Regions from separate parts of the Labrys sedimenti genome, predicted to be linked through region 3. Evidence: predicted binding sites of a transcription regulator. Region 3 holds the regulator's gene; each other region holds the start of a gene.
The links. Region 3 encodes LexA, which represses DNA repair genes until DNA is damaged. Its sites were predicted from a motif close to TGTTCNNNNTGTGTTCNG; they were not measured.
Positions count from the first base shown of each region.

Region 1 (5,092 bases), on a different contig from region 3:
GCGTCGTCTGGCACCGGCCCAGGCCAGGTCTTCCAGATGCTGCTGGGCGGTCTTGCCCAGGGGAATGGGCTCGTCCGGATATTCGTATTGCAGGTCCCGTAGATTGAACGTGCAGGCCTCGACGATTTCGAGCGTGCGTGCCAGGGCATCGGGATGATCCGCGAAGAGAACGGCCATCTCGGGGGGCGACTTGATATGGCGTTCCTCGTTGATTTCGAGCCGCAAGCCGGCCTCGGCCAAGGTGCATTTTTCGCGGATGCAGGTGAGGATGTCGGCAAGCGGCCGCTGGGCCGGCGCGTGGTAGAGCACGTCGTTGACGGCGACCATCGGCGCGCCGATCCTCTCGCCCAGCTCGGCGATCAGGCCGAGGCGGCGGGCCTCGTCTCCTCTGAGGCGGTGGCAACCGGCGAGATAGACGGAGCCCGGCGCTGCCTCGGCGAGCCGGCTTGCCCGTTCGACGAAGAGGGGATCGGGCGTGTCGGGCGGCAGCACGATCAGTCTCTGCCCCTCGCAGGCGGCGAGAATGGCTTCGAAGCCGAACTGGCATTCGCCTTTCGCGCGCACCATGCGCTTGTTGTTGTCGCTGAGCAGGCGGCAGAGCCGGCCATAGGCCTCGCGGTCGGTGGGATAGGCGATGACCTCGAAGCCATCCATGGTGACGAGGCGCACGCCGGGCAAATAGCGCAGGGACGGATGTTTCCTGGCCTCGCGCAGGGCCCGGACCACGCCGGCGAAGGAGTTGCGGTCGGCGATGCCGATGCCGGCCAGGCCGAGCCTCTGGGCCTGCCTCACCATGTCCTGCGGGAAGGAGGCGCCGCGCAGGAAGGAGAAATTGGTGGTGACGGCGAGCTCCGCATAGGCCGGCGGGACAGGCGCCGGCAAACCCGCAGGGAGCGCTTGGTCCTTCACCCTGCCGGACATGGCGGCATAGCCGCTGCCGGCTTCCCTCTCATATCTCATGCCAGCAGCCCTCGCAGAGACCAGCTCTGCCGGCCGTCATGGCAGAGCCAGAAGCGCTGGCCGGTCTGCGTCTCGGCGACGTAATAGTCCTGGTAGGTCGGCGCGGGCAGCAGGACGCTGCGCTCACGCGTGGCTTCGGTGTCCTCGAAACGGTTGCGTTTCTGACTCCTAGGGCTCTCGCTGTCGGGGAGGGAAGGCGCTTCCTCCCCCAGCTTGCCCCAGCCATATTCCTCCTTGCCCGGTTTGTCGGGCAAGGTCGGGGCCGCCGCCTCCCACCAGGGGCCGGCGATGCGCTCCGGTCCCTGCAATGCGGTGATGTGGTGGGAAGAGCCGCGCCAGCGGACATGATCGGGCAGGCCGTCCGGACGCGTGGCGAGGATCTGCAAGGGCTCGGGCTGATCCAGGAACAAGGGCGGTCGCTGATGCGAGCCATCGGCTGTCGACCAAGCCGGTTCGGGATCGGCGGCATCGCGCGCCTCCTCGGCAAAGGCCGGATCGTGCCGGGCGACGGGGTGAAGCCGCCGCACGCTGCCGGGGCCAAGGCGCTGGCGAAGGGCGTCGATCAACTCGGCCCGGCGTTCGGCGGCATCGGCCGGCGGTACATCCCGGCGTCCTTCCTTGAGGGACAGGCGGTTCTGACGCTGGCCGAATTTCTCGGTGACGGTCGCGGTCAGGCTGATGGTCTCGAAGCCGAAGCCGGCATCGATGGTCTCGCCCAGCCGTTCCAGATCGAGCTCGACCAGCCTGGCGACATGGGCTGGATCGCGGGTGGCGGCGGCGAGACCGATATGGATGGTGCGCACCTCCCCATCGACCCGGAACAGGCGTAGCTGCAAGGCGCGTGCCGCCACGCCGCCGGTGACGAGGGCGGGAACCAGGTCCTGCATCAGGCGGGTGACGACATGCACCACGGCTGCCTGGCTCACCACCGGCTCGAGGAGCTGGCGGCTGCGATGATAGAGCGGCGGCGGCTCGATCAGGGCAAGAGCTTCCTCGCGCCGCCCCATGGCCTGGTCGAAGCGCTTGAGCAGGATCGCATCGAAACGCGCGGCGAAGGGCGCGCGCGGCTTGCCGATGAGATCGCCGATGCGGGTGAAGCCGAGACGGCGCAGGGTCTGGACTGTTATGTCGCCGAGGCGAAGGGCGGCCAGGGGCAGATCGGCAAGAGCCGGGCCGGGATCGCTGCCCTCGGCCAGAAGGGTGCCATTCTGGGCATGGAAGCGGGAGAGAGCCCAGGCGGCGCCCGGCGTGTCGGCCAGCGCCACGCGCGCGCCGAGGCGAAGGTGGCGCAGGCGCTTGACGATGTCGGCGAGGAGTGCCTGTTCGCCGCCCGCCAGATGGCTGGCGCCGGTGATGTCGAGGAACAGGCCGTCGGCCCCGTCGGCCTCGCGATAGAGGGCCACGGAGGGCGTATAGCGCATGGCCCACAGGCCGAGCCGGTGCAGGGCCCTGCCATCGGCCTCCGGCATGGCCGGCCGCGTCTGCAGCCCCGGTACCTTGGCTCTCGCATCGGCGACCAGCCCGCCCGCCGCCAGGCCTTCGGTCTCGGCCGGCTTGCTGGCGGCTGAAATGCGCGGGCCGCCGGCGGCATCGACCGTCAGGACGAAGGGATAATGGCCGTCGATCGTATCAGGCGACCTTGGCGTGTTGCTCTGGGCGACGAGAAAGCGCTGGATCGGCCAGCGTGGCAGATAGATCGAGACGATGCGAGGCATGGTCATACTCCATGAGCCAGGATCCGCTTTGCCCGTTGCGGCTGCGTTCGAGCCGAACATGCCAGCGCCAAGCGGTGAGAAGGCCGAAACGATCGCGCGGACCTGCGGCCGCGCCGATGCGCCAGCGGGTGATCGCGGCCAGGGAAGGCGCTGCGAGGGGCGGACGCAGAAGGAAGAGGGGGCAGGGGGCGGAAGCTGCCGCGAGCTGGAGGCGGCGGCTGGAGGCGGCGTCCATGCCGCCGCCTGTCACGGCTGCCACCGCCGCAGCGGCGCCGGAGCGCAGGATCTCCTCCATGGCCCAGGCAGCCTCGGTCTCGTCGCCGGCCGTGACCACGACCAGTCCGGTGGGATCGAGGCCGAGGGCGTTGAAGCCATGGCCGTAAAACCGTCCCAGGCCGGCCATGCCGCGCGGCGAGGTCACCAGCCAGATCGTCCCCTTGGCCTGTCGCAGGCACAGGCGGGAGGCGAGGAAACCCAGCGCGCTGCCATTGTCGAAAATGGTTTGCGGCGCGATTTCATGCAGGCCGTCCAAGGCGAGGCCGCCGCCCGGCAGGCGTGCGTCGATCTCCCCGATGCCGAAAGGCAGCACGCCGGCATCGGCATGCACATGATCGAGCCGGGGCAGCAGAGCACGTAATTCCGCCAGCTTCTCGGCCCGTTGGCCGGGGAGAGAACATCGCGATTCCGCGGGATCGCGATTTCTCTCCAGCCCCCTGTTCTGACACATTTTCTCAGCCGAAAAGGCTGTCGGCTTTTCTGGAAAATGCTTTGGAATGAGGGGAGGAGGAACGCGTATCGTCATGGCTATGATCCGTTTCGCTCAGACTAGAACAAAACAAGAACATTTCAAGCAGAGTCTTTGATCGCGCTCCATTGGACCGGGAAAGAGCCCGGCATGGTAAAGGGACTCTTCCGTCACGAGATGGCAGAGTCCATTGATTTTGAAGGCCTTGCGAAGCGCGCCTCAATGCGAGGGCAGGGAGCGGGCCTGGCTTTCCTTGTCGTGCACGGCGAAGCGCTCCACCAGGGTGGCGCTGGCCTCGTTGAGGCCGACGATCTCGACCTCGCGGCCGTGGCGGCGCGCCTTGAGAACGATGCGGTCGAGTGCGCCGACCGCCGAGATGTCCCAGAAATGCGCCGCGCCGACGTCGATGACGATCCGCTCGACGGGTTCCTGCACGTCGACGGCATCGCTGAAGGTGCCCGCCGAGGCGAAGAAGATCTGCCCTTCGACCCGATAGACGCGTTCCTTGCCGTCGGGCGAGAGGGTCGAGCGCACGCGGCTGAGGCGTGAGACCTTGCCGGCGAAGAACACGCCCGACAGGAGCACGCCCACCAGCACGCCTTTGGCGAGGTCCGCCGTCGCCACCACGGTGCCGACGGTTGCCAGCATCACCACGGAGGAGGGCATGGGGTTGCTGCGCAATTGCAGGAGCGAGCGCCAGGAGAAGGTATTGATCGAGACCATGATCATCACCGCCGTCAGGGCGGCGACCGGCACGACGGCGAGCAGGTCCTGCAGTGCCACCAGCAGGATCAGCAGGAAGCCGCCGGCCACCAGCGAAGACAGGCGACCGCGGGCGCCGGAGGAGACGTTGATCACCGACTGGCCGATCATGGCGCAGCCGCCCATGCCGCCGAACAGGGCCGAGGCCATGTTGGCGATGCCCTGGCCGGCGCATTCGCGGTTCTTGTTGCTCGGCGTATCCGTCATGTCGTCGACGATCTGCGCGGTAAGCAGGGATTCGAGCAGGCCCACCGCCGCCAGGGTGAGCGCCATCGGTGTCAGGATCCGCAGCGTCTCCAGCGTCAGCGGCACTTCAGGCAGGCCGAAGCTCGGCAAGGCGGAGGGAAGCTCGCCCAGATGGGCCACCGTGCGCACATCAAGCCCGAACCCCCAGGCGATGGCGGTGAGCACGGCGATCGCGACCAAGGGCGCCGGAATGGCCTTGGTCAGATAGGGAAACAGATAGATGATGGCGAGGCCGAGGGCGATCAGGCCATAGGTCGCCACCGGCACATGCACGAGCTCGGGCAGCTGGGCCAGGAAGATCAGGATCGCCAGGGCGTTGACGAAGCCCGTCATCACCGACTGGGAGACGAAGCGCATCAGCCGGCCGAGCTTGAGAAAGCCGGCGATGATCTGGAAGACGCCCATCAGGATGGTGGCCGCGAAGAGATATTGCACGCCGTGGTCGCGCACGAGGCCGGTCATCAGCACGGCGGTGGAGGCGGTTGCCGCCGAGATCATGGCCGGGCGCCCGCCGGTGAAGGCGATCACGCAGGCAATCACCACGGAGGCGTAGAGGCCGACCTTGGGGTCGACCCCCGCGATCACCGAAAAGCCGATGGCCTCAGGGATCAGGGCGAGGGCGACGACGATGCCGGAAAGCACGTCGCCGCGCGGATTGGAAAAC
Region 1 covers NZ_JAXOUF010000002.1:866,550-871,641, forward strand. Annotated here, with positions in the region: gene U1R88_RS10450 (error-prone DNA polymerase) at 1-921, opposite strand, end outside; gene U1R88_RS10455 (Y-family DNA polymerase) at 957-2,675, opposite strand; gene U1R88_RS10460 (ImuA family protein) at 2,590-3,402, opposite strand; gene U1R88_RS10465 (SulP family inorganic anion transporter) at 3,640-5,092, opposite strand, start outside.
Region 1: a site for LexA is predicted at 3,502-3,519, ahead of U1R88_RS10460 (ImuA family protein). Genes of this name have one in related genera too.

Region 2 (5,092 bases), 540 kb from region 3:
CACCCAGGGCAACAAGGTCCGGCGCGCCTTCCGGTTCGCCATGCCGGATCGCTTCGTTTCGCGGTTCCACCGGTATGCAGTCGATATCCGGTTCGCTGGACAGGGAGAATGCGGGCGTTGTCGGAAGGAGCACGAAATCTCCCTGAGCAAGCCGGAACGGCTCTTCGCCGACGAATCTCAGCCAGGCCTGCCCCTCCAATATGATCGTGAAACCGGGCGCGTCATGGGCCCGATAGCTTACGCCCCAGCGGCCGCGCGCAGTGATCGGCTTGGAGATGGCGGCCGTCGGCCGGAGCAGGCTTATGATGTCGCTGAGTGGATCCATTTTGGACGGTTGGTAATTATTTATGGATAGTAAGTTATATATCGTCCAAATCGGCTTGTCTATCTTGCGGCATCAAACGCAAGGAGACAGGCACTATGGACAAGACGATCCTCATCACCGGCACCTCCTCGGGCTACGGCAAGGCCACTGCCGAGCATTTCCTGCAGAATGGCTGGCATGTCGTCGCTGCGATGAGACGCCCCGACCCGACCATTCTTGGCGCTCAATCCGACCGGCTGCGCGTATTGCCGCTGGATGTCACCGATGAACAAAGCATCGTTGCGCTGGCGGATGCTGCGGGCCCGATCGATGTACTCGTGAACAATGCCGGCGTGGGCGGTGTGGGCGCGTTCGAAGCCATGCCGATGTCACTGATCCGCCAGCTCATCGAGACCAACACGATCGGTGTCATGGCCATGTGCCGGGCAGTCATTCCGCAAATGCGTGCACGCCGTGCAGGCATCATCGTCAACGTGACATCGAGCGTGACGCTCGGGGAGTTTCCGCTCGCTGCCGCCTACACCGCATCCAAGCAGGCAGTCGAAGGGTTCTCGGGCTCGCTCGCTCATGAACTCGGTCATTTCGGAGTGCAGGTCAAACTCGTCGAGCCCGGCTATGCGCCGACCACGCGGTTCGGGGCCAATGCCATCGTGCCGGTCGAGGATTTGCTCCCGCAGGACTATGCCGAGTTTGCGAAGCCAATTCTTGAGGCCTTCGCGAAGCCGGCCATGACCACGCGGGAGAGCGATGTTGCCCAGGCTGTGTGGGCCGCTGTCCACGACACCTCCGGCCAGCTCCGTTTCCCCGCCGGGCCGGATGCCGTAGCTCTGGCGCAAGCACGCTGACCGAGTTTCGCTCCAGACTTTGGAGAGGAGCGCGACGAGCGCCTGCTCGACATGCCTGTATTGGGGGCAACGCTCTGGGCCGTTGAAGGGGCAGGCCGCATCGCATTCCAGGATGCCGAGATGCCGTTTCCTGTAGATTTAGAAACATTAGTGTTGACTAATTCATTAGTATTTGCTAATTGATAATCATGACAGAGACAGCTGCCATCGATACCGTTATGCGCGCCCTCGCGGATCCGACAAGGCGAGCCGTGTTCGAGCGGATCGTCGGATGCGACGAGATTACTGTCGCCGAGCTGACACAGGGGAGCGGCGTCACGCAGGGCGCGGTTTCCCAGCACCTCAAGGCGTTGAAACAGGCGGGGCTCGTCGCCGAACGTCCGGAAGGGCGGAAGGTCTATTACCGGGCCGAACCCGGCGGCCTCGAGCCGCTAGCCGATTGGATGAGCCATTACAGCCTGTTCTGGCGCCGGCGCTTCGCCAATCTCAGAACCCTCTTGAAGGAGATCGACCCGTGAATGATCAAGCCCTGGAGCCGGATACGCAGGAGATCGTGGTCGACGAGATCTTCCCGCATGCGCCGGAAACCATCTGGAAGGCCCTGACCTCAGGCGACCTCATCGCGCGCTGGATGATGGCGCCCGCCGATTTCGTCGCGGTGGAAGGACAGCGTTTCACCTTTCGCACCACGCCGGCCGGTGCCTGGGACGGCGTCATCCATTGCAGGGTACTGGACGTGAAGCCGAACGAGCGCCTCGCCTATGCCTGGCAGGGCGGGGACGAGAACAATGCGGGCTATGGCTCGCGGCTCGATACGGTGGTGACCTGGACGCTGGAGGCCGCCGAGGGCGGGACGCGGGTTCGCCTCGTCCATTCCGGCTTCGTCATGCCCAGGAACGAGACGGCCTTCAGGAACATGGGCGAGGGCTGGAAGAAGGTCCTGCGCAACCTCGGCACCGTCGTGGGCGGCAGCAAGGACTGAGGCGAGGAGGACGAGATGAGCAAGGCCTATACCGGCGGATGCGCCTGCGGCGCGATCCGCTACGAGATCACTGCCGATCCGGTGTTCAGCAATGATTGCCAGTGCCGCGACTGCCAGCGCGAAAGCGGCACGGGGCATCAGTCCCACCTGACCTTCCCGCGGCAGAATGTGACCCTCACCGGGGAAGGGCGGCCCTGGGAGATGGTGGCCGACAGCGGCGTCAGGAAGAACCGCTATTTCTGCCCAACCTGCGGGTCTCCGGTCTATCTGACCTTCTCGTCCATGCCGCAATTCTTCGCCGTTCGTGCCGCGAGCCTTGACGAGCCGAGCCGCTACAAGCCGCAGGCGGTGACCTATACCAGCGGCGGCTATGAGTGGGACCACCTCGATCCGGCCTTGCCGAAATTCGAGAAGATGCCGCCGAGGTGAGGAAATTGGCCGGGCAGCACTAGGGTGGCAGCCATCAGCCGCCTCGCAACCAGATACAATTCGGTTGACCATTGTTCTCTTTTTGTTCTAATTCGGGCTATGCCGATCGAGAACGCGAGGTCATCATGCAGTTGGCGTTTGAGTTCTATGGCGAGCTTCCGCGTGGGCCAGTGCGAGGGGAGAGATTGTTCTTCGCGGTGTTTCCTGCCGCAGAGGATGCGCTTCGGATCGAACGATTCAGGCAGGATTTCCTTGAGGCGAACCATTTCCGCGGGAGCATGTTGCGGCAGGACCGCTTCCACGTCTCGCTCCACCATATCGGCGACTTCAAGCGGCTCAAGTCGCCGCGCACCTATGCGGCGGAACTAGCCGGCGATCTCGTCCAATTGCCCGCTTTCGAGATAACGCTCAATGCTATCAAGAGTTTTGGCACGATCCCCAAACGGGGCAGGGCACCGAGTTATCCGCTCATCCTGTGCTGTGAAGGGGCAGCCCTGTTCGAGCTCCATGAAATACTGGGTGCGGCCATGACCAAGTTGGGGATGCGTGCCTTTCCGGATTTCACCCCACATCTGACCCTTTCCTACGGCGAGTGGCCAATATCGGAACAGCAAATCGACCCGATCTCTATTCGGGTCGCAGATTTTTGCATGGTTCACAGCAGGTTGGGGAAGAGGGAATATCGGATCATTAAGCGCTGGCCTCTCGTCCAGCCCAAGCCGCTCCTGCATTGACCCAAGCGTGAGGAACCCCGATGCCGCCCGTCACCGTCGATCCCGCCAAGATCCGTGAATTCGCGGATGCCGACAGCTTCCATGCCTGGCTTCGCGACCATCACGACAGCGAAAGCGAAGTCTGGATCAAAATCCACAAGGTGGGCTCGGGGCTCGCCTCGATCACGGCCAAGCAGGCGATCGACGTGGTGCTGTGCTGGGGCTGGATTGACGCGGTGCGCAAGGGGCTCGACGAGCGCAGCTTCCTGCAGCGCTATACGCCGCGCGGGCGCAAGAGCATCTGGAGCCGGATCAATGTCGACAATGTCGCCCGTCTGGTCGCCGAGGGGCGCATGACCGAACACGGGTTGAAGCAGGTGGAGGCCGCCAAGGCGGACGGCCGCTGGGATCGGGCCTATGGGAGCGGCAAGGATCTCAAAATTCCCCAGGATCTGCAGGCCGCGATCGAGGCCGAACCGGATGCGCTGCAGATGGTAAGCGCGCTCAGCGCACAGAACCGTTTCGCATTGGCCTTCCGCATGCACAACACCAAGACCGAGGCCGGGCGGAAGAAGAAGATCGAGGCCTTCGTCGCCATGCTCAAGCGCGGCGAGACGATCTATCCGCAATCGAGGAAATGAGGCGGCAGCGCCTGCGAATGAGGGACTGGGCCGGCAATGGGAGCGTGTCATTCCCGGCCGAGCGTAGCGAGGGGAAGGGAAGCTAGGGGGCTGAAACCGCGCCCCGCCGCTCCTGGATTCTCTTTCCGCCGCCTGCGGCGGCGCCGGGAATGACGGGTCGAGCTTTATGCGACCTGGTATCAGATCGGCAGTGTCTCGACCACGACGCCGTTCTCGGCAACGACCACGCCGCCTCGCAGCACGAGCTTGCGGGGCGGGCGGTTGATCACGGCTTCCTCGACGCTCGGCGTGTCGATGACGACGAGATCGGCCGGCGCACCCGGTGCCAGGCCGTAGCCGGCAACTCGGAGAGCCTTGGCCGGCTCGACGGTGGCAAGGTCGAGTGCCATGCGCAGATCCTCGTTGGCGTAGAATTCCTGCCGGGAAGCGACGATGGCGGCACGATCGAGCATGTCGCCATTGCCGAAGGGAGACCAGCAGTCGCGGATGTTGTCGGAGGCCGCAAACAGGGTGACGCCATGGCTGCGCAGCGCCTTCACCGGCGGTACCGGCACGGCGGCCGGGCTCGATGTCATGATCGCCACGCCGGCGCGCGCCAGGGCCTCCGCGGTGCGGCCGAAGCTCTCCGGAGACTGATCGCCGAGGGAAAAAGCATGGCTCACCACCACACGCCCCTGCAGGCCGAGCGCCTCGGTGCGGCTGGCAATGTCGCGCAGCTCGGAGCCACCGGTTTCGCCGCCGTCATGCAGATGGATGTCGACCCCCTTGCCGTATTTTTCGGCGAGGGCGAAGACGATGTCGAGCTGGCCTGGCACGTCATGGTCGAAACCAGCGGGATCGAGCCCGCCGATCAGGTCCGCACCGGCAGCGAGGGCCGCATCGAGGAGGTCGGCGGCGCCGGGTTCGCTTACGACGCCGCTCTGGGGAAAGGCGACGATCTCGATGTCGACCCAAGGCCTCCACCGTTCCCGAACGGCGAGCAGGGCCTCCAGGTTGGCGAGCTTTACGTCATTGTCGATGTCGACATGGCTGCGCACGCGGGTGGTGCCGTTGGCGACGAGGCGACGCAGGAGATTGGTGGCGCGAGCCTCGACGGGCAGGGGGACAGCATGCCGGGCTACGCGTTCGGCGGCGATGCGCTCGCGCACGCTTTCCCC
Region 2 covers NZ_JAXOUF010000001.1:577,708-582,799, forward strand. Annotated here, with positions in the region: gene U1R88_RS02645 (AraC family transcriptional regulator) at 1-325, opposite strand, end outside; gene U1R88_RS02650 (SDR family oxidoreductase) at 421-1,170, shown strand; gene U1R88_RS02655 (ArsR/SmtB family transcription factor) at 1,359-1,688, shown strand; gene U1R88_RS02660 (SRPBCC family protein) at 1,685-2,152, shown strand; gene U1R88_RS02665 (GFA family protein) at 2,168-2,581, shown strand; gene U1R88_RS02670 (2'-5' RNA ligase family protein) at 2,707-3,315, shown strand; gene U1R88_RS02675 (YdeI/OmpD-associated family protein) at 3,336-3,935, shown strand; gene U1R88_RS02680 (amidohydrolase family protein) at 4,115-5,092, opposite strand, start outside.
Region 2: a site for LexA is predicted at 2,654-2,671, ahead of U1R88_RS02670 (2'-5' RNA ligase family protein). Genes of this name have one in related genera too.

Region 3 (5,092 bases):
CACCTACAAGGTAAATTTGGATTCCTACATTATTTCCGCCGACAGTCTGGGGCTTCAGCTCGACGGAGGCCCCTGGACTGTAACGATCAATGGCGGGGTCGGCGGCCTGCAAGGAGACGGCCTTGCCGTGAACGCGCCGGCCACGAGCACCCTTGTAACGACAAAGGTCAATGTGGGAGCGGAAGGCTCCATCTACGGTTCCCTCTACGGCATCGGAACAAATGCGGCCTTGGATGTCGCAAATTCCGGAATTATCCGGGGGGATGCGGGAGCTGTCTATTATGTCGGCGGTTCAGGAAGCAATCTCTATTCCAACGCAAAAATTTCCGTAAAAAACCTGGCAGGCGCGACCATCTCTGGTGGTGATTTCGGAATCTATAATAACAGCGCTGCGATATTGACGGTGACGAACGCTGGGACGATTTCTACGGATAGTGGCTATGCCATTCGGTCCAGCGGGCTTGGCAGCATCACCAACAGCAAGCTGATTCAGGGCGATATCGGTCTTTTTGGCGCGGCTCCGCTGAATTCCCTCGGAGTCCCGACCGCTGGTAATACCGTCACGAATACTGGGGAGATCGATGGTTCGATCTTGATCAACGAGGGCAAGAATGCCGTTACGAACTCCGGCATTGTAATTGGAAATGATCAACTCCTGACTTTCGCAGATGATAGTCAGCGGGATATCCAGGTTTCGATAGGCCTCTGGCAAGGCAATAGCACCATCAAGAATTCAGGAAAGTTGTACGGGACGATACTTGGAAGTTTGGGAGCCGACGTCATCAGCAATACGGGGTTGATCGTCGGCGACGCGGCCTATGGCTATGACGCCGGAAGCGACCAGTACTTCCAGGGCGCGTTGGACCTCGGCGCCGGCAATGACAGCCTTACCAACGGCAAGGAGATCGATGGCGCCGTCTGGCTGGGTACGGGTGATGATACGGCGACCAACACCGGCGTGATCTACGGTTTCATTTCGGCTGGCGACGGCAACGACAAGATTACCAATTCGGGCAGCGTCGACGGCATCGATCTGGGCGAGGGTGTCAACACCCTCACCAACAGCAAGACGATCTATAGGGGCGTCTATGGTGGCGATGGCGGCAATACCATCACCAACAGCGGTACCATCTACGGCGATGTCCAGACCGGAGCTGGCAACGACAAATTCACCGAGTCCGGTGCCGGTCTGGTGACCGGCGATTTCTATCTGGGGGCGGGCAACGATACCTTTGTCGGTGGCGCCAGTGTCGAATATGTCCACGATCAGGCCGGTAACGACATATATGGCCTCGGTGCGGGCAATGACGTCTATTTCGCCTCCAACGACGGCGGTACCGATAAGGTGGACGGCGGCACCGGGATAGACGTCTTCGCTGTTGCTTCTGATACGACGGACCCCCTCAATATCAATCTTGGCACCACGGCGGCTCTCGGCTTGAATGCTCAGACCGCAACCTTCGGCACATCCGGCGGCAGCGAGAATGTGAAGGGTTTCGAGATCGTGTGGGGCACTTCCGGCAATGATACTATCGTCGGTGGAGCGATCGCAGAAACGCTGCACGGCAATGACGGCAACGACATCATTGCCGGCGGCGTTGGGGCCGATATCCTCTGGGGGGAGGGCGGCAACGACATTTTCAAGCTGCTGGGTGTCAAGGACAGCGGATTGACCCGGGCGGCAACCGACACGATCATGGACTTCACCCAAGGCGAGGACAAGATCGACCTCAGCAGCATCGACGCCAACAGTTCGGTAGCCGGTTTTCAGGAGTTCCACAGCCTGATCGCCAATAGCGATTTCACCGGCTCGTCGGGTGAACTGCGTTATATCTTCCAGGGTGGGCAGACCATGCTCCAGGGCGATATAAACGGTGACAAGAAGGCGGATTTTCAGATCGCGATCCAGGGCACGGTCAATTTGCAAAGCAGCGACATCATCGGTCTTTCCTGAGCATCGGCTGTACCGCGTCTGAGCGAGAAGGCGGCCGCCCCTACGGGCCTCTGCCCGCAATTTTCAGGGTAACGGCCGCGCGTTTTGAGGCGGTTACCCTGATCGTGTCGCCGTCTGGAAGGGGCGGCGGACACACCAATTTCACCAGTATTTGCCGGTGGACATTGCTTCGAGAATGATGATGATCGCGTTTTTCGCGTCGCCAAGGGAAGTTTCATGAAAATCAGCGCCCGCAACCAGATCAAGGGTACGATCAAGAGCGTGACGAAAGGGCAGACCACTTCCCATATCCAACTCGAGGTCAACGGTACCATCATTACCGCGTCGATCACCAACGAGGCCGTCGACGACCTCAATCTCAAGCCCGGCCAGAACGCCTATGCCGTCATCAAGGCCTCAGATGTCATGATTGCAGTCGACTGACCTGCCTTCCCGTTTCATGCCGACTTTCGGCAGTGCTCGGGCGGATAGTGGTTCGAGCACCCCTGGTTGTCTGATGTCGAGCCGATGAGCCTGTAAATTCCGGACGTTTTGTCAGGCAATCCGCAAGCCCAGTTCGGCCAGCAACTGGCCGGCCTGGCCTTTCGAGATCGTAGCGCCCTTGAAATAGAGGGCATCTCCCAGCCTCAGTCCACCGAGATCGGCGCCGCGCAGGTCGGCCCCCTCGAAGCGGGTGTCGGCCAGATTCGCATCGCGCAGGCTGCATTCCTCGAAGGTCGCCTCGCGAAAGTCGCATTGGCGTAAATCGGCCTGGGTGAAGTCGAGACGACGCAGCACGGCCTTGCGGAAGGAAAAGGCCGGCAGTTTGGCCGACATCAGCAGAACCTCCTCGAAAACCAGCCCCAGCGCCGAGATCTCCGAGAGGTCTGCGCCCGTCAGCTTGCAACCGATGAATGTCGCCGAAGCCGCCTTGGCACGCCGGAAGCTGGTATTGCTGTAATCACCGGTGCGGAAGTTCGCTTCCTCCAGATCCGTGCCACGGAAATCGGCGCCGCTCGCCTTGCAGTTGCGCCAGAGCGTATTGGCAAGCTTGGCGCCGACCAGCTTGGCGTTTCTAAGGATGCAACGCTCGAATACCCAATGAGAGAGATCGAGACGCGAAAGATCGCACTCCTCCATCTCGCAATCGACGACGGAATGGGGAAGCTTCGTCGCGACTAGGTCTTCGACATCGCGGCGCTGCAGGCTGCGGTTCGCGATTGCGCGAAGCGCACTCATGACCGGCAGGCCTTGGCGTCGGCCACACTCAGTAGCGACGGAACAAACCGACCAGCTTGCCCTGGATCTGCACCCGGTCGGGCCCGAAGATACGAGTTTCATAGGCCGGGTTGGCAGCCTCCAGTGCGATGGAGGCTCCGCGCTTGCGCAGGCGCTTGAGCGTGGCTTCCTCGTCATCGATCAGAGCCACGACGATGTCGCCGGTATCGGCATGGTCCTGGCGGCGGATGAGTACGGTGTCATTGTCGAAGATACCGGCCTCGATCATGGAATCGCCACGGACCTCCAGAGCGAAATGATCGCCGGAGGACAGCATTTCCGGCGTGACGCTGATGGTGTGGCTCTTGGACTGGATGGCGGAGACCGGCGTGCCGGCGGCAATGCGCCCCATCACCGGGACAAGGACCGGCCGGCCGACCTCGTCGTCAATTTCAGGCCTGACGGGGCGCACCTTGCCGAGATTGCCCTCGATCACATTGGGACGGAAACCGCGCTGGGAAGAGGCCAGCGACAGGCCGCCACCGCTCGGTACTGCCGATTCGGGCAGGCGCACCACTTCGAGCGCTCGAGCGCGATTGGGCAGGCGCCGAATGAAGCCACGCTCTTCCAGCGCCATGATCAGGCGGTGAATGCCAGACTTGGACCTGAGGTCCAGCGCTTCCTTCATCTCGTCGAAGGAAGGAGGCACACCCTGTTCTTTCAGGCGCTCATGAATGAACCGAAGCAATTCATGTTGTTTCTTGGTCAGCATGGCTATCCCGTCGTGGCGGCCGCGAATCACGGTGAAGGTGTAAACAAAACAAGAACAGTGCTACATGTTCCTACTGTGTTCTGCAACAATGAAGTTCAGGTTAAAGACGTGGTCAATAGCCTGCCGTGCGGAGATCGATGATCTCGCAGGTCTCACCCGCCTTTGCTTCGGGTGCGAAGGGCGGCCGGATCACCAGGCAATCGGCATGCTGCATCACGCTGACGAGCGACGAATCCTGCAATGTTAATGGCTCCACCTTGAGGATGTCTGACGTATCGTCAAGCAGGAAGCGGGCGCGAATATAGTCCTCGCGAATATCGTTGGCCGGCCAGGAACGGGCAAAGACGGCCTTGCGGCGTGGCGGGCCTGCGTCGGAACGGCCAAGCAACGTGCGCAGCAGCGGCACAAGAAAGAGGACGCCGCAAACCACGGAGGAGACCGGATTGCCCGGCAGTCCGAGAATGTGCATGGCACCGAGCCGCCCATGCAGCAGCGGCTTGCCTGGCCGCATCGCGATTTTCCAGAAGCCGAGCCGCATGCCTTCGCGGGTCAGTGCGGTCTGGATCAGATCGTGATCGCCGACGGATGCGCCGCCGATGGTGACGAGCACATCGGCCTTTTCGGCGCGAGCTCGCTTGATGGCGGCTTCCAGGGCCGGAAAGTCGTCGCTGGCGATGCCGAGGTCGAGCACTTCGCCGCCTTCGGCTTCGACGAGGGCGCGGATGGCGAAGTTGTTGGAGGCGACGATCTGGTTCTCGCCGATGGCTTGGCCGGGGAGCACCAGTTCATCGCCGGTGGCGAGGATGGCGACCTTGGGGCGGCGATGGACGGGCAGGCGAGGGTGGTTCATCGCCGCTGCAAGGGCAATGTCGCGGGGGCCGATGACGGTACCTGGTGCCAGCGCTTCCTTGCCTTCGGCAAAGTCCAGGCCGCGGGCTCGGATATGCTGGCCGGGCTTGGCCGTGGCTTCGACGAGGACCTGGTTGCCCTCCCGGCGGGTCTGCTCCTGGATCACCACCGTGTCGGCGCCATCCGGCACGGGGGCACCCGTGAAGATGCGTACCGCCTGGTTCTCGCCGACACGACCGGCATAGCCATGCCCCGCCGCCGATTCGCCGATCAATTCGAGGACAGCACCCTCCTGGGCATCCTGCCCCCGCACGGCATAG
Region 3 covers NZ_JAXOUF010000001.1:1,122,340-1,127,431, reverse strand. Annotated here, with positions in the region: gene U1R88_RS05480 (calcium-binding protein) at 1-1,954, shown strand, start outside; gene U1R88_RS05475 (TOBE domain-containing protein) at 2,171-2,377, shown strand; gene U1R88_RS05470 (pentapeptide repeat-containing protein) at 2,489-3,172, opposite strand; gene lexA (transcriptional repressor LexA) at 3,201-3,923, opposite strand; gene U1R88_RS05460 (molybdopterin molybdotransferase MoeA) at 4,036-5,092, opposite strand, start outside.

Region 4 (5,092 bases), 960 kb from region 3:
CAGCTTCCACATGATGGGATCCTTGGCGCCGAGCAGGGAGATATGGCGCATGGCGCGGCGCATGATCCGGCGCAAGACATAGCCCCTGCCCTCATTCGACGGCAGCACACCGTCGGCGACCAGGAAGGAGGAAGCGCGCAGATGGTCGGCGATGACGCGGTGGCTGGCCAGCGCCGGCCCTTCGGCCGGCACGCCGATCGCCTCGACCGAGGCACGGATCAGGGCCTGGAAGAGATCGATGTCGTAATTGTTGTGCTTGTTCTGCAGAACGGTGGCGATGCGCTCGAGACCCATGCCGGTATCGATCGAGGGCCGAGGCAGGTTGACGCGCTCGCCGCCCACCAGTTCCTCGAACTGCATGAAGACGAGGTTCCAGATCTCGATGAAGCGGTCGCCATCCTCGTCCGGCGAACCGGGCGGACCACCCCAGATGTGATCGCCATGATCGTAGAAGATCTCGGAGCACGGACCGCAGGGACCGGTATCGCCCATGCGCCAGAAATTGTCCGAGGTCGGGATGCGGATGATGCGGTCATCCGGCAGGCCGGCGATCTTCTTCCACAGCCGATGGGCCTCGTCATCCTCGGAGAACACCGTCACCAGGAGCTTGGAGGCCGGCAGGCCGAAATCCTTGGTGATCAGGTTCCAGGCGAGCTCGATGGCGCGATCCTTGAAATAGTCGCCGAAGGAGAAGTTGCCGAGCATCTCGAAGAAGGTGTGATGCCGGGCCGTATAGCCGACATTGTCGAGATCATTGTGCTTGCCGCCGGCGCGCACGCATTTCTGCGAAGTCGCGGCCCGAGAATAGGGACGCTTCTCGATACCGGTGAAGACATTCTTGAACTGCACCATGCCGGCATTGGTGAACATCAGGGTCGGATCGTTGCGCGGCACCAGCGGTGAGGATGCCACGGCTTCGTGGCCGTTCCGCACGAAATAGTCGAGGAAGGTGGATCGGATCTCGTTGACGCCGCTCATGCCCAATTTGCCTATTTGGCCCAATCGCCTGTTTCGCTGGTCCCTTCCTATCGGCTTGGCCAGCATCCTAAGCAGAATATCTCGATATTGCCCACGAATGGGCAATATCGAGATATTCTGCAAGTGCTTGAATTCTTGCAAGTTCCTCTTGATCGAGCCTGTGGCTCGATCAAGAGGAACTTGCATGGTGGTGGGGCGTTGTAGCGAGGCTGTTCCGGCCTGTCGAGGCGCTCATCCATGAAAAACCCGCCTGTTGGGGCCAACAGGCGGGTTATTTCGTGAAGCACGCCACTCGCCGCTCCTGGCGGCTACGAGCCTCAATCGTCCCCGGCGTCCGCCGGATCGATATTGTCGAGGATGCGCTCGGCGATCAGGCCGGCATTCTGGCGAATCTGGCCCTCAATCTTGTCGGCAACATCCGGATTGTCCTTGAGGAACTGCTTGGCGTTCTCGCGGCCCTGGCCGAGGCGCTGGCTCTCATAGCTGAACCAGGCACCGGACTTCTCGACCACGCCGGCCTTGACGCCGAGGTCGATCAGTTCGCCCACCTTCGAGACGCCCTCGCCATACATGATGTCAAATTCGATCTGCTTGAAGGGCGGCGCGACCTTGTTCTTGACGACCTTTACGCGGGTCTGGTTGCCGACCACCTCTTCCCTGTCCTTGATCGCGCCGATACGGCGGATATCGAGGCGGACGGAGGCGTAGAATTTCAGTGCGTTACCGCCCGTGGTGGTTTCCGGGCTGCCATACATCACGCCGATCTTCATGCGGATCTGGTTGATGAAGATCACCATCGAGTTGGAACGCCCGATCGAGGCCGTCAGCTTGCGCAAAGCCTGGCTCATCAGTCGGGCCTGCAGACCGGGCTGCACATCGCCCATCTCGCCTTCGATTTCGGCCTTGGGCGTCAGCGCCGCCACGGAGTCGATCACGATCACGTCGATCGCACCCGAGCGTACCAGCGTGTCGCAGATTTCCAGCGCCTGCTCGCCGGTGTCGGGCTGCGAGATCAGCAATTCGTCGAGATTGACGCCAAGCTTGCGGGCATAGACCGGATCGAGCGCATGCTCGGCATCGATGAAGGCGCAGACACCGCCCCGCTTCTGGGCTTCGGCGACGGAGTGCAGCGCCAGCGTGGTCTTGCCCGAGGATTCCGGCCCGTAGATCTCGATGACCCGGCCCTTGGGCAGGCCGCCGACACCGAGGGCGATGTCGAGACCAAGAGAACCGGTGGAGATCGCCTCGACCTCCATCGTCTTGGTGCCCTTGCCGAGCCGCATGATCGAACCCTTGCCGAAGGAGCGTTCGATCTGTGATAGGGCGGCGTCGAGCGCCTTCGTCTTGTCCATGGAGCTTCCTTCGACCAAGCGCAGCTGCGTCTGACTCATATGCCCGTTTCCCTATCAAGCACGAACGGATTCGTCATCCGGACCAATCATTTTCCAACACCGGGCTGCAACCTTGTCGCAATTCGAAGCCCCGTGGCGCTATGTACCCATTTTGTTCTAATTAACGCAAGTTCTATTTTTGTTCTCAAATTTCTTATTTAACAAAGGCTGATCACCGGGCGAGCTTGCGATAAATCATCATACCATTGCGCCGTTCAGGCTTGCGCCCCACAGCCCTCCCCGTCCACACTCCCTGCCGGCAGGATGCGCCGGCAACCCGCTCCGGATATGCGGGACAGGAAACGGGACGATTGCAATGACGAATAGGCAGGAGAGCGTCGGCTTCATCGGAGTCGGCTATATGGGCCATGGCATGGCCAAGAACATCGTGGAGAAGGGCTACGCACTGACGGTGATGGGGCATCGCAACCGCGCGCCCGTCGAGGATCTGGTGGCGCGCGGGGCCAAGGAAGCCAAGACGCCGCGCGAGGTAGGCGCGGCTTCCAGCATCGTCTTCCTGTGCGTCACCGGTTCGCGGCAGGTCGAAGCGCTGATACGGGGCCCTGACGGGCTGAAGGCCGGCCTGAAGCCTGGTTCCGTCGTCGTCGACTGCTCGACTTCCGACCCCAACTCCACCCTGGCGCTTGCCGCCGAACTCGCCGAGGCCGGCATCGATTACGCCGATGCTCCGCTCGGCCGCACGCCAAAGGAGGCCTGGGAAGGCACGCTCGACACCATGATCGGCGCCAGCGACGCCCTGTTCGAGCGCCTCAAGCCGGTGATTTCAACCTGGGCCGGACGCATCGTGCATATCGGCGGCACGGGCGATGGTCATCGCATGAAGCTGCTCAACAACTTCGTGTCGCTGGGCTATGCCGCTCTCTATGCGGAGGCCCTCGCCTTGTCGCAGAAGGTCGGTATCACGCCCAAGCGCTTCGACAGCGTCATTCGCGGTGGGCGCATGGATTGCGGCTTCTACCAGACCTTCTCACGCTGGGTCCTGGAGGGCGACGAGAATGCGCACAAATTCACCATCGCCAATGCCTTCAAGGACCTGACCTATCTGGAGGCGATGGCGGACGCCGCCGGGCTGGTCAATCCGATCGGCAATGCGGTGAAGAACTCGTTCGGCGTGGCGATGGCCGCCGGCGGCGCCGAGCGCTATGTGCCGATGCTCACCGACTATATCGGCCGCCTGAATGGCACCGATCTCGTCCCGGCCAACCAGAACTGACCGGACATCACAGGCAGAACGCCGCGCCCTTGCGGGCGCGGCGTTCTTGTTTCCACCTGTATAGGCCGGATCAGAAGGTGCGGCGCAGACGCACGCCGGCACCGACGGCGTCGACCGTCTTGCTGTTCAGCCCTTCCGGATCTTTGTTCTGGTACCAGACTTCGGCGCCCGCAATGAAGCCCTTGACGACGGTGTAGTTCACCTGCCCGCCAACGACATAGTAGTTGAAATTGTCGGTGATGTTGGAGGCGATGCGCGGTGCGTCGAAGTGCAGATAGCCGCCGAACAGAATGGCCTGCAGGTTCTTGGTCACGTTGAGACCGGCCTCGCCCTGCACGGCGAAGCCCTTGGCGCTGTCGAGATCATGGATCGTGCCGTTGGTTATGTAGGCGTCCACGCCGCCGAAGCCGAGGGTGGACGAGCCATTCGGCTGGGAACCACCGACGCCGAGATATTTTACGGCGCCGTCCGCGTAGCTGGCTTCGGCCGCGATGTAGGCACCCTCGAGAACCGGCAGGTTGACGTTGCCGCCAACACCGATCGAATAACCGTACTTCGTACTATAGCCGGCCGTTGCGCTGCGGTTCTGATGGAGGGCGCCCATCACCTGGAAACGGCCCCAGCCATTCTTGTTGTCGTCATAGCCGACGACGCCGACGATATCAGGCATCTGGGCACCGCCGACGCCACCAGCAACCGTGACGCCATTGACCACGACATTGTTCCCGTAGACCGAGGCATTGGCGCGATGATCACGGCCGTCTTCGATCGACAGGGTGGCATAGGCCTTGTCGAACTGCGCCGTATAGCTGATCAGGTTGCGCCGGCCCTGCTCGCCGAAATAGGGCGCGAAGAACTCGGCCTGATAATTGGGGTCGTAGAAGGCATAGGGCGACCAGGCGTAACCGGCCGTCAGGCCGCCGAACTGCAGATAGGCTTGGCGTACCTGGAAGGTGTCATGCGTGGCTGCCCCAGCATTGGACTCGGCCTGGAGTTCGAAGAAGGAGCGCAGCATGCCCCAGTCGGTCTGAGTGCGCGCATCGAAGCGGATGCGGGCATTGGTCCGGAACTGCGTCTGGCTGATGTTGCGCTTGCCCGTGGCATTGCTGGGCGCCTGCGCAAACCAATAGTCGGCCCGGATCTGGCCGCTGATCTTCAGGCAGGTGTCGGTGCCCGGAATATAGAAAAAGCCCGGACCGAATGCCGTACAAACCTTCACATATTCGACAGCCTCGCCCTTGCTCATCGGCAGGTCTGCAGCAGAGGCGGCCGCAATGCCAAGAAATCCGGCGCCAGCGCCGAGTAAAATTGCACGAATAGACATGGAAATACCCCGATCTCATAAGTCGACCCTTTCAAAAGGGCCTCTCTCTTCGGCAAGCCGGCAAAGCAATATTGGGCATACGGAAGAGGCGCAGTCGTTGTGCACTGCGATATCGAAGCTTTCCTCCCAGGCGAGACATTACACAATGTTAAGGTGAGTCACCGT
Region 4 covers NZ_JAXOUF010000001.1:164,340-169,431, reverse strand. Annotated here, with positions in the region: gene alaS (alanine--tRNA ligase) at 1-978, opposite strand, end outside; gene recA (recombinase RecA) at 1,296-2,369, opposite strand; gene U1R88_RS00760 (NAD(P)-dependent oxidoreductase) at 2,686-3,603, shown strand; gene U1R88_RS00755 (porin) at 3,674-4,927, opposite strand.
Region 4: a site for LexA is predicted at 2,499-2,516, ahead of recA (recombinase RecA). Genes of this name have one in related genera too.